DNA from 4 places in the Bacillus sp. V2I10 genome. Region 2 is predicted to be linked to each of the others. Evidence: riboswitches for the same ligand, from Rfam matches in the RefSeq annotation. Region 2 holds a riboswitch; each other region holds the start of a gene.
What was found. A riboswitch is a leader RNA that binds a small molecule or an ion and turns the genes downstream of it on or off. The one in region 2 is predicted to bind S-adenosylmethionine.
Positions count from the first base shown of each region.

Region 1: linked by a shared signal. The riboswitch ahead of mmuP (S-methylmethionine permease) and the one ahead of QFZ72_RS27720 (MetQ/NlpA family ABC transporter substrate-binding protein) in region 2 are both predicted to bind S-adenosylmethionine.
Region 3: linked by a shared signal. The riboswitch ahead of QFZ72_RS04975 (methionine ABC transporter ATP-binding protein) and the one ahead of QFZ72_RS27720 (MetQ/NlpA family ABC transporter substrate-binding protein) in region 2 are both predicted to bind S-adenosylmethionine.
Region 4: linked by a shared signal. The riboswitch ahead of mtnW (2,3-diketo-5-methylthiopentyl-1-phosphate enolase) and the one ahead of QFZ72_RS27720 (MetQ/NlpA family ABC transporter substrate-binding protein) in region 2 are both predicted to bind S-adenosylmethionine.

Region 1 covers NZ_JAUSYV010000001.1:407,136-410,344, reverse strand. Annotated here, with positions in the region: gene mmuM (homocysteine S-methyltransferase) at 1-623, opposite strand, end outside; gene mmuP (S-methylmethionine permease) at 598-2,001, opposite strand; SAM riboswitch class I at 2,082-2,186, opposite strand; gene QFZ72_RS02255 (response regulator transcription factor) at 2,347-3,036, shown strand; gene QFZ72_RS02250 (sensor histidine kinase) at 3,033-3,209, shown strand, end outside.
Region 2 covers NZ_JAUSYV010000002.1:85,135-88,343, reverse strand. Annotated here, with positions in the region: gene QFZ72_RS27725 (GH92 family glycosyl hydrolase) at 1-1,458, shown strand, start outside; SAM riboswitch class I at 1,724-1,831, shown strand; gene QFZ72_RS27720 (MetQ/NlpA family ABC transporter substrate-binding protein) at 1,960-2,802, shown strand; gene QFZ72_RS27715 (LLM class flavin-dependent oxidoreductase) at 2,884-3,209, shown strand, end outside.
Region 3 covers NZ_JAUSYV010000001.1:978,930-982,138, reverse strand. Annotated here, with positions in the region: gene QFZ72_RS04980 (methionine ABC transporter permease) at 1-353, opposite strand, end outside; gene QFZ72_RS04975 (methionine ABC transporter ATP-binding protein) at 343-1,374, opposite strand; SAM riboswitch class I at 1,464-1,570, opposite strand; SAM riboswitch class I at 1,653-1,762, opposite strand; gene QFZ72_RS04970 (DUF4395 domain-containing protein) at 1,839-2,252, opposite strand; SAM riboswitch class I at 2,472-2,579, shown strand; gene QFZ72_RS04965 (alpha/beta hydrolase) at 2,652-3,209, shown strand, end outside.
Region 4 covers NZ_JAUSYV010000001.1:3,962,047-3,965,255, reverse strand. Annotated here, with positions in the region: gene QFZ72_RS20105 (pyridoxal phosphate-dependent aminotransferase) at 48-1,220, shown strand; SAM riboswitch class I at 1,302-1,410, shown strand; gene mtnW (2,3-diketo-5-methylthiopentyl-1-phosphate enolase) at 1,590-2,828, shown strand; gene mtnX (2-hydroxy-3-keto-5-methylthiopentenyl-1-phosphate phosphatase) at 2,825-3,209, shown strand, end outside.

The DNA.
Region 1 (3,209 bases), on a different contig from region 2:
TCACTAATCGCTTTCTCATTTTTCAAGGAAAAGGATAGCCAAGCATATGTATCGGGAAATTCATCCAATAAATCACTTAAAACTTTTGCTTCCTGAAGAGAAGGAATGGTTTCAAATGCCAGTATTTCAGCACCTGCTTCAATCAAAGCTGACATTCTGGGACGATGAAAATCTTTTAAAGTCTCATCCGTAACCCCATAGATGCCTGTATACTCTGAACCGTCTGCAAGATAGGCGCCATAAGGCCCAATTGATGCCGCAACCAACGGCTTTGGTCTAATTGCTTCCATTTCTTCCTTCCAAAAATCATCTCTGGCTTTTCTTGCAATCAGCACTGTTTTCTTTATTAACTGCAATGCTTCTTCTTCTTCGATTCCCCGCTTCAAGAAACCATCGATTGTTGCTTGATAGCTGGCCGTAATAGCACAGTCCGCTCCCGCACGGAAATAGTCTGAATGTACCTGATAAATCACTTCGGGGTTTTCGAGTAATATTCGGGCAGACCAAAGGGGATCGTCCAAATCACAGCCATGCTGTTCGAGTTCTGTAGCAAGTGCCCCATCAAGGATCATGACGGAATAGTCACGTAAAATGGCTTCAATTGGATTGAGATTCTGCTGCATATCCTTCTCCTCTTTTCTTAATAAAATGTGTTGCATAATAGCTTCCATAGCAAAACAAAATAAATGGAATGCCGCAATAGAGGGCAATTCGCTGTGCGGGATCAAATGCGATTCCAACCAAAGATGCCAGACACAGCACAAAAGATGCAATCGGTACCAGGGGATAGAAAGGTGTCCGGTAAACCAGGTCCTTTATCGAATGTCCTTGTTTAATATATTGTCTGCGAAAGAAAAACTGTGACACGCTAATACTCATCCATACGGCAACCACGGCTAAACCTGAAATGGAGACAAGGACTATATATACGGTATCTGGTGCAATAACACTTGAGAACAAAGCCAAGGTGCCGCCCAGCATACTGAAAATCACTGCATATATAGGCACACCGCGCTTTGTCACTCTTGCAAAAATGGGTGATATCGTTTTCTTATCTGAAAGTGACCAGAGCATTCTAGAAGCAGCATACAGGCCTGAGTTTGCTGCAGACAAAATAGCTGTTAAGATCACGAAATTCATGATATCTGCTGCATAGGGAAGGCCAATTCGTTCAAATACAGAAACAAAGGGACTTTTTAAAACTCCTGAATCCGATGCGGGCAGCAGTGCAGATAAGACAACAATGGTTCCAACAAAAAAGATAATCAATCTCCATAATGTTGTCCGAATGGCCATTGGAATCGTTTTTTCCGGATTGACTGTTTCTCCAGCTGCAACCCCTATTAATTCTGTTCCCGAATAGGCAAAATTCACAGCAAGCATCGTCATAATAACGGCAAATGCACCATTCGGAAATAATCCTTCGCTTGTGAGATTCGTAAAGAACGGAGCTGAATTGGAATCCGTCAGTGGAATAAAACCAATAATTGCTGCTCCTCCCAAAAGAATAAAAATCACTATGGCAACGACTTTAATCGATGCAAACCAAAATTCAGATTCCGCGAAAAACTTAACCGTCACAGCATTTAATGCAAAGATTAGCAATGCAAACACCGCACTCCAAATCCAGACGTTAATAGATGGAAACCACCTCTGCATCAGCAGCCCCGCTGCCGTGAATTCCGAACCTAACGCAACCGTCCAAGTCAGCCAATACAGCCAGGCTACAGTATATCCTGTTCCTGGACCAATATATTTAGCGGCATAGCTATGAAAAGCGCCAGTCTCCGGCATATGGACGGCTAATTCCCCTAAACAAAGCATAACGAGATAAACGACCAGGGCACCAACAAGATACGACAGGATCGTCCCAAACGGTCCAGCCTGTTGAATCGTATAACCCGTGCTTAAGAATAAACCTGTCCCAATTACACCTCCAAGAGATAACATTACTAAATGTCGAGATTGCATTTTCCTCTGAAATTGCTGCTTAGCTTCCATTTTTACTCCCCTTTTTTCACATCCAAAAAAATGAAAAACGCACTCTTTAAAAAGAGTGCGTTACTGACAAATAAAAGGCACGCTTATCTATCAGGTCAATTCACCCGCTGGAGTTAGCACAGTATCATAAGAGACCTGCTGCTGAGGTTTCAAAGGGCCAGTCCCTCCACCTCTCTGGATAAGAAATTATTTTTTTACTACAATAGCAATCTATTGAATCAATGTCAAGATTAGTATGAATATTCCGTTCACTTAAGTGTTCTGACATCTAAGACCATCTATAGCACACAGAACTGTTTTCCTATACAATAATTGTAAAAGAAACCTTATAGTGTGGTGAAACTCATGTTTAAACTTCTATTAATTGAAGATGATTTAACCCTGTTTAATGAAATCAAAGAACGATTAAATCAGTGGTCTTATGATGTCTATGGCATTACAGATTTTAATAAAGTCATGCAGGAATTCTCAGCCGTAAAGCCAGATTTGGTCATCATTGATATTCAGCTGCCGAAGTTTGACGGCTTTCATTGGTGCCGGATGATCCGGTCGCATTCGAATGTGCCGATCATTTTTCTCTCCTCGCGGGATCATCCGACTGATATGGTCATGTCTATGCAGCTTGGTGCTGATGATTTTGTCCAAAAGCCTTTTCACTTTGATGTGCTGATTGCTAAAATCCAGGCCATTCTCCGCCGTGTTTATAACTACAATACAGAGCAAGTAAGTCTGAAAACATGGTGCAATGCTGCGGTTGATTATGAGCGAAATACGGTTACGAACGAAACCGGTTCCGTTGAACTGACAAAGAATGAAATGTTCATTCTTAAACTCTTGATTGAACAAAAAAACAAAATTGTCAGCAGAGACAAGCTCATGAACAGCCTGTGGGATGATAAACGCTTCATAAGCGATAATACGTTAACAGTGAATGTCAATCGCCTGCGAAAGCGGCTGGATGAAATTGGTCTTGGTCAATTTATTGAGACAAAAGTAGGCCAGGGATATCTTGCGGCAGAAGAGGAAATGGTATGATTCTCCGTTTCTTAAAAGAGCGCCGCAGCTGGATTCTATTCTTTATTATGATTCATTTTTTTATTCTCTTTATCGCTTTCATTGACTCAGCCATTCCAGTACAGTCAGTCCTGTATATTGTTTTTCTTTCCATGATCTCGTTTATTGTCTTCTTAGCCGTTCGGTACAACAAA
Region 2 (3,209 bases):
AGATCAACGGCAGAAGAATTTGATGAGCGTGAATGGGGCGGGGATTACACAGAAACAAATGCCTGGAATATGGCCTTCCATGCACCACAGGATGGGCAAGGACTTGCTAACCTGTATGATGGTAAAAAAGGATTAAGCAGCAAGCTGGATGAGTTCTTTAATACGCCAGAAACAGGATTGTTTGCTGGTCACTATGGCGGTGTCATTCATGAAATGAGGGAAGCGAGAGATGTCCGTATGGGGATGTATGGACACAGCAACCAACCATCTCACCATATCATGTATATGTACAATTATACTGCCGAGCCTTGGAAGACACAGGAGAAGGTTCGTGAAGCATTGGACCGCCTATACATTGGAAGTGAAATCGGGCAAGGATATGCTGGTGATGAAGATAATGGAGAGATGTCCGCGTGGCAGATCTTCAGTGCACTTGGTTTCTATCCGTTGAAAATGGGAAGCCCGGAATACGCCATAGGGGCACCTTTGTTTAAGAAAGCGACGATCCATTTAGAGAATGGGAAAAAAATCGTCATCAACGCACCTAATAACAGCAAGGACAATAAATATGTCCAAGGCTTAAAATTAAATGGCAAAGACCATACCAAAAATTACATTATGCACACTGACCTTTCAAATGGTGCAAGACTAGATTTTGACATGGGATCCAAGCCTTCGAAGTGGGGCAGCGGAGAAAAAGACATACCAAACTCCATCACTCCAGGTAATACCGATGGATCAACCTTATCACCAAAACCATTGAAAGACCTGACGATGCCAGAACCAGGAAGTGCAACAGATGGAGAAAGCAATAGAGTAGATCCGTTATTCGACAATACCTCTTCAACGAGAACGACGTTTAACAGCCAAAACCCGTCTGTTCAATATCAATTTAAGGCACGGAAGCAACAGGCCAAAATGTACACCTTTACTTCTGGAGCAAGCCTTACCAATGATGCGAATTCACAAGCAGCAGACCCAAAAAGCTGGGTGGTAAAAGGCTCAAATGATGGCAAGTCGTGGACTGTCCTTGATGAAAGAAAAAATGAAAAATTCGAATGGCGTCTCTATACGCGCGCCTTTACAATTAAGCATCCAGGAAAATTCGTTTTTTATAAGGTGGAAATTACTGAAAATGGAGGCCATTCAAGTACTTCATTGGCAGAAGTGGAGTTTCTCGGAAAGGACCTTTCTTCCGATTTTGACATAATCCAAAAAGTGTTGGATGATTTTGCGGAATCCGGTGAATTGAAAGGGAAGCTGAAGGATCTTTTGAATAACGATTTAAAGCTTTCAAAGCAGAGTTATACAGAAAAGGACGACAATCAAAAGAGTGTCAAATATATGAATGATTTCCTAAAGCATTTACACAGTAAGTCATCACAAGGCTTCATTTCAAGCAATGCTAAAAAGAAATTAGATGCAGATGCACGTGCTTTGATGATTTCTTTGAAGTAATTAAGAATATCTTATGACCATTCTATATAATTGATATATTCATTGAGTAGTATAAAAACTAACTATTATTTTAAATTCCGACTTGACACATCTGATTTATTGTATTAATTTGATATTAACAAATTTTTCAATAGAAATTCGCTCACTGGAAAACCAGAGGCTTTCATTCAAGTACCCTGAGAACTTGAGATGGAAGCCTTTCGTGTATTTATCAACATTAACTAAGGAGGAGATGAGTTCATTTAGGAATGCATAAAAACATATATTCTTATTTAGAGAGGTGGAGGGAATGGCCCTATGAAACCTCGGCAACAGGCTTTTATAAAGTACTGTGCCAATTCCAACAAGCATGAATGTGCTTGAAAGATAAGATGAGATATTCGTTTTAAACCGAAACTCTTTCTTATTTTTAGAAGGGGTTTTTATTTTACTCAATTTTTGAAGGGTGGTGATGGCGAAAATATTAAGGATTTAATAAAAGATTGAAAAAGGGAGATAAAAATGAAAAAATTATCAATTACACTTCTAGCCGGAATCATATTCGTTATCTTATCAGCATGCAACCTAAGCTCAAATGCATCTGAAAATAACAAAATTATCGTAGGATCATCAGGATCAGATGCTCAAGTATGGAACTTTATCTCAAAATCAAAAGCAGCTAAAGAAGCCGGTATTGAGATTGAAGTAAAAAAATTTAATGACGGTCTGCAAATTAACGAAGCTACTAATGATGGAATTCTTGATGTAAATGCTTTTCAATCACTATCATATTTTCAAGATTATGTGAAAAGTAAAAATGCAGATTTAGTCGCAATAGCAACAACTTATTTAGAACCAATGGGTATTTATTCTAAAGACTTGAAATCAGTTGAAGAACTTCCGGAAAATGCTGAAATTGCCATTCCTAATGATCCAGCAAATACAGCTCGAGCTCTTCGCGTATTGCGAAATGCAGGTGTCATTACGTTAAAGGATGATTTTGATTCATTTGGAACAATTCAAGATATTGTAGAAAACCCTAAAAATATTAAATTTGTTCCGGTAGACGGATCATCGACAGCAAGGTCACTCCCTGATGTAGATGCCTCCTTAATTGGAAACAGCGTCGCTCTTGATGCTGGACTGAATTCTATTAAAGATTCTATTTATCATGAAGAAATCAATCAAGATACACAGGCTAATATTAATATTCTTGTTACTCAAAAAGAAAACGAAAAAAATGAAAACCTAAATAAATTAAGTAGTATTTATCATTCGAAAGAAGTTCAGGAATTCATAAAGAAGGAATTTGGCGGAACCAAAATCCCAGTGAAAAAACCAGTTGAAGAAATCGTAAATAATTAATATAGACGCTTTATTGAAGGCTGGTAGACAACTCGTTACTGGAATTATCTGATACTGCCCATTTGTGAAGGGATGATTTATATGGCTAAACACAAAAACATGAAATTTGCCGTTTATATTGTTGGTTCGGGCATGCATCTCGGATCATGGCGTCTTCCTCATGTTCAAGCAGATGCCAGCATTAATGTTTCCTTTTATAAGAAAATTTCACAAGAAGCAGAACGCGGAAAATTTGATGCTGTTTTTATTGCGGATAGTTTAGCTATTGATGCAAACTCACACCCTCATATTTTGAATCGATTTGACCCAGCCATTTTAATTACTGCAATCGCTGGGTCCACGAGTCAGATTGGTGTAATAGCAACAGCCTCAACTACATATAGCGAACCCTATATCCTTGCACGACA
Region 3 (3,209 bases), on a different contig from region 2:
ACCCCTGGGTCCACTTCTAATAATGAGTTCTCAATCAATCTCGCAATATATGGACCTGCATAAAAGACAAGCGGTACTACAGCAGCTGCAGTCCCAATTGATGTTCCTACAATTAATCTGGTAAGCGGGACAATCGCGACCATTAATATGATGAAAGGTACAGAACGGAAGATATTGACGACACCGTTCAAGATATTAAAAATAATGGCATTTTCCCATAGGTGCCCTTTTCTTGTAATGACCAGCAGCACACCAAGCGGCAGTCCGATCAAGGTTGAGAAAAGCAATGAAAAACCGGTCATCGCAAGTGTTTCAATCAGTGCATCAATAATTTGCTGTGAATTAACTAGCATGTACTTCCACCTCTTTCACTGTGACATTTTCCTGATTCATAACTAATAACGCCCGTTTAATTTCGCTTTCCGCTCCCTGCAGCTCGACAATCAAATGTCCAAAAGGAATGCCCTGAAGCTCTGTGATGTTTCCAAATAAAACATTGATATCAAGATCAAACCGTTTAGCAATCTGAGAAAGCAGCGGCTGTCCCGAAGATTTGCCGACAAAGTTAATTTTGAAAATCTGTCCCTGTGCATTCTCATCCTGCACTAATTTCAGCACAGACACAGGGATGGAATCATTCAGAACAGAGCTGACAAAGTTCGAAGCTGTTTTTGTTTGAGGATTTGAGAAAACATCAAAAACTGAGTCTGACTCGATAATTTTTCCGCCCTCAATTACAGCAACCCTATCGCAAACCTCCCTAATAACTGACATCTCATGGGTGATCATTAAAATCGTAATGTTGTATTCCTGATTGATTTTTTTCAAAAGCTTCAGAATGGACCCGGTTGTTTGCGGATCAAGTGCAGATGTTGCTTCATCACACAATAGAATGGAAGGCTGTGTAGCAAGTGCTCTGGCAATGCCGACACGCTGTTTTTGACCCCCTGATAGTTGGTCTGGATATTGATTTGCTTTGTCCTCTAATCCTACAAACGACAATAGTTCTGTTACTCTTTCTTTGATTTCTTTTTGAGAAGCTTTTGCAAGAAGGAGCGGCATCGCAACATTGGCGAAGACCGTTTTGGAATTCAGCAGATTGAAATGCTGAAAGACCATGCCGATTTTGCGCTTAACCTGTCTTACTTCCTTTTGGGAAAGAGTCGTTAAATCGAGATTATCAACAATGATTTTTCCGGAGCTTGGACGCTCTAATAAATTAACTGTGCGGATCAGTGTGCTTTTACCGGCTCCGCTGAATCCGATCACACCGCAAATCTCCCCCTGCTTCACATGAAGATCAATGCCGTCAAGTGCTCTCACTTCATTTCCGCCGCTGTTATAAACCTTTGTGACACCTTCAAATTGAATCATATGTACGCCTCCCGCTAATTTATAAATAAAAAAACCCTCTTCTATCCGACAAGAAGAGGGCATGAATTCATAAAGAATCACTAGGTCTCTTCTTATCTCCCAGGCTTTTCGCCTGCTGGAATTGGCACAGTACTATTTAAAAAAGTCCGCTGCCGAAGCATCATCAGGCCAGTCCCTCCGCTTCTCTGGATAAGAAATCTATTTATTTTTTGAAAACAAAAAACCTCTTCCTGAAAGCCAAGAAGAGGGTAAGATCATAGGTAAAAGACCGTTCACTCTTCTTATCTCTCAAGCGAAATCACGCTTGTTGGAGTTGGCACAGTTCTCATGATTGAGTCTGCTGCCGAGGTTTCAAAGGGCCAAATCCCTCCACCTCTCGTGATAAGAAGTTTCATATTTTCGATGTGAGTCCTACTTTACGCTGGTATTTTCATAAAGTCAACACTTTTTTTAAAAAAATATGACTACTTTGAATGCCTGCGGTATCGGTATTGCTGCCACTGAAAACGAATAAAGCAGCCAACACAAAAGCCTAATATGGCAACGAATGCAGCAAGCGCGACCATAGCGGTAAAGATATAGGCAAGTGTCATCCAATTCATCATATAGCCAAGAAAACCAAGGCTAAGACAGATGACTGCAATCAGCTGATTAAACTGCTGCTGCTCAAAATCCTCCGGAATGTATTCTGAAGGCTTTTTTCTTAAAAAGAGCTTTGCTGTCTTCATAATAGGATTAAATTTAAAAAGAAGCCCCATTAATCCTGCTATTAGAGGTATAAGAAGAATCCAGCCGGATCCTATTATCCAGGTGCATGCTACGGATAAAACAATAAACCATTGATTCGTTAATACAAGAGGTTTAGGAATGGTATTCACTTAAATCCCACCTGTCTGATTGGAATATAAGTATTTTACTCTTGTTTTTGTCTTTTGTGAAGACAAATGCTTCACGGCGATTTCATCCCCCTTAAAAAAGCGCGTGAATGAGGTACTCAAATCGCTGGTTCTCCGCTTTCACGACCTCAAAATTTATTGACAGTTAAAAGCTGCTCATGATAAGATCGTTAAAACCAACTAAACCAATCAGAATTAAATAAATTATCAAGAGTGAACGAGAGATCTGGCTCCGCGACTTCACAGCAACCACCGGCAAACGGAAAGGTGCTCCCACCAGCAAAGCTGCTGTGCTTTGGTTGATAGAGAAAAACCCTCTCTTTACAGCCAATGAAAGAGAGGGTTTTTCTTTTATGATTTGATGAATTGGAGGAATCAAAAATGGCTGAAACGATTTACTCTGTATTGCCAGGTGCTGAAAGCTTTTTTTATAAAGGAAATGAGATTGGCATTTTGCTTTGCCATGGATTTGTCGGAACACCTCAAAGTGTAGGAGAACTGGGAAAACTGCTTGCTGATAAAGGCTTTACCGTCCTTGCCCCGCGGTTAAAAGGTCACGGTACAGATGCTCACGAGCTTGAAGCCTGCTGTTATCTGGATTGGATCAAAGACATTGAACAGGCTTATTTAAAGCTGAAAAAAATCTGCCGGAAAGTATTTATTGCAGGTCAATCTATGGGCGGTATCCTAGCTGTGCATTTAGCTGGCAAATACAAAGAAATCAGCGGTGTGATTACGATTAATGCTGCTTTAAGCGTGCCTGGATATGAGTCTTTCGAAGATCTAACTGAACCAAGGTTCATTGCAGAAGGAAAACCGGATATAAAAGCAGAAGGAATCAAAGAAATTACTTACTCAGCTGTTCCGATTACAGCCGTTCATAATCTCCTTAATCTTATAAAATCTGTAAAACCAAAGCTTTCAGAAGTCTCATGTCCG
Region 4 (3,209 bases), on a different contig from region 2:
ATGATTTTTCACTAGAATTTCAAGAATTTTTTGAGAAGGTGTAAAACATGAAAAACTTCAATCAATCACAGTTATTAAATAAGCTTCCAAAGCAGTTTTTTGCAAGTCTTGTAGGAAGAGTGAATGCAAGTATCGAAGCGGGACATGACGTTATTAATCTTGGACAGGGGAATCCTGATCAGCCAACACCGCCTCATATTGTTAAGGCTCTTCAAGAGGCGGCAGAAAATCCGGACTATCACAAATATTCCCCGTTCCGCGGACAGAAATTTCTTAAAGAGGCAATTACGGAATTTTACAAGCGGGAGTATGGTGTAACACTTAATGCTGACAAAGAAGTGGCCATTTTGTTTGGCGGAAAAGCGGGGCTTGTTGAAATTCCGCAATGTTTGCTGGACCCGGATGATTTAGTTCTCGTGCCGGATCCCGGATATCCTGACTATTGGTCTGGGGTAGAGCTTGCCCGGGCAAGAATGGAATTTATGCCGCTGGTAAAAGATAATCAGTTTTTGCCGGATTATGGGCAACTTTCAGAAGAAGCGAAGAAACAGGCAAAGCTTATGTTTTTGAATTACCCGAACAACCCGACTGGTGCTGTTGCTTCAAAAGAATTCTTTGAAGAAACAGTCGCGTTTGCAAAAGAAAATGAAATTTGTGTTGTCCATGATTTTGCCTATGGCGCCATTGGATATGACGGAAAGAAACCTGTCAGTTTTTTGGAAGTTGAAGGAGCGAAAGAGACTGGGATTGAAATCTATACGCTCTCGAAGACGTATAATATGGCGGGCTGGAGGATTGGCTTTGCGATAGGCAATGAAAGTGTCATTGAAGCGATTAACCTGTTTCAGGATCACATGTTTGTCAGTGTGTTCAGCGCTGTCCAGGAAGCTGCTGCAGCTGCCCTGCTTGAATCACAGACCTGTGTGGATGAATTGGTTGAGCGGTATGAAAGCAGACGCCATGCATTCATCACTGCTCTGAACGAAATTGGCTGGCAGGTTGAAGCGCCGCCGGGATCATTTTTTGCCTGGCTGCCTGTTCCTGCAGGCTATACTTCAGAATCCTTTGCCGAGTATCTCCTCCTGCACGCACATGTCTGTGTTGCGCCTGGTGTAGGTTTTGGGAAGTTCGGAGAAGGCTATGTAAGGGCAGGACTTTTAACCTCAGAAGAAAGACTGAGAGAAGCAGCAAAACGGATAAAATCTTTGAATTTATTTTGAAATGGCGGTTGACAGTCTTTTGAAAAACTGTCATAATCCAAATTAATTTCAGGTTATTCAGAACATAAAATAAATAAGCCATTCTTATCAAGAGCAGGTGGAGGGACTAGCCCGATGAAGCCCGGCAACCGACTTAAACCAAGGTTTAAGCACGGTGCTAAATCTTGCAGCATTCGCTGATAGATAAGGATCTTAGCCAAGTTAGATAAGGTCTCTTTTCGATTAGCGGAAAGGGGCCTTTTTTATTGATTACGAAAGTATAAAAGTTTGCGCATTGATGGCAAGAAGTGTCGCCCAACTCCTCGGCCATGCCTTAATCTAAACGGGCGCTTGCGCATTTCTAATATTGTTATGGAAGGCGGTACAAACATGAGCGGCATTACAGCAACCTATCTCATCCATGATGAAAAAAACTTAGAAAAAAAAGCAGAAGGGATTGCCCTTGGCTTAACCGTTGGGTCATGGACGGATCTTCCGGAACTTACGCAGATACAATTGCAGCAGCACAAAGGGAAGGTCATCTCCGTAGAAGAATTTGAGTCTGATGATAAGGTCTCAGCTTTTTTAAACAAACGCGTCAAAAAAGGCATCGTCAAAATTTTTTACCCTGGAGTAAATTTCAGCCATGATTTGCCTGCGATTCTTGCGACTGTGTTTGGAAAGCTGTCTCTTGACGGCGAAGTAAAGCTTCAGGACCTGGATTTTTCAGAAAATATTCTTGCTGAGTTTCAAGGTCCTAAATTCGGCATCAGCGGCATTCGTGAAAAACTTGGTGTATATGACAGACCTTTGCTTATGAGTATTTTTAAAGGAGTCATCGGACGTGATCTCGCTTTTTTAAAGAATCAGCTTAAAGATCAGGTGCTTGGCGGGGTTGATTTGGTGAAAGACGATGAAATTCTTTTTGAAAATCCGCTGACGCCTTTTGAACAGCGGATTACTGCCGGAAAAGAAGTGTTAAGCGAGGTTTATGAGCAGACCGGTCATAAGGCGATGTACGCGGTTCATTTATCAGGAAAAACGTATGATTTAAAAGAAAAAGCAAAGCGTGCGGCAGAGCTTGGAGCAGATGCCCTATTGCTTAATGTTTTTGCCTACGGCCTTGACGTGCTTCAAAGCCTGGCAGAGGACAAAGACATCAACATTCCGCTTATGGCTCATCCCGCTGTCAGCGGTGCATTAGCGTCATCCTCACTTTATGGAATCTCTCATTCTCTTTTACTCGGAAAATTGCTGAGATACAGCGGAGCCGATTTTTCTCTGTTTCCATCGCCATATGGAAGTGTTGCGCTTGAGCGGGAAGCGGCCCTTTCCATAGGTGCAGCTTGTAAAGAAAACGTGCTGCTGAAGGAAACATTCCCTGTGCCTTCAGCAGGGATTCATCCAGGACTCGTCCCTATCTTAATTCAGGATTTCGGGTTAGATAGCGTGATTAACGCAGGCGGAGGTGTCCACGGACATCCAAACGGCGCTGCTGCAGGCGGAAAAGCTTTCCGTGCAGCGATCGATGCGGCATTACAAGGCATCTCCTTGACTGAAAAAGCAAATGAAAATGCCGATTTGAGAATCGCGCTGGATCTTTGGGGGCAGGTGGAAGTGAGCAAATGAGCAAGCCGATTATCATCTGTGATTTCGACGGAACAATCACAAATACTGACAACATTATTGCTATTATGAAGAAGTTTGCTCCGCCAGAGTGGAACGCTTTGAAGGATGATGTATTAAGCCAGCGGATTTCTGTCCGAGCAGGAGTAGGGAAAATGTTTCAGCTGATTCCAGCTGAACTGAAATATGATATTATTCAATACTTGCTTTTTACGGCTCAGCTTCGCGATGGATTCCGTGAATTTGTTCAATTTACGGAGGAGGAAGAAATCCCTTTGTATATCGTAAGCGGAGGCATTGATTTTTTTGTCCACCCATTGTTGAATGGCTTGGTTGACAGGAGCCGCGTTTACTGCAATGAAGGTGATTTCAGCGGTCAGGCAA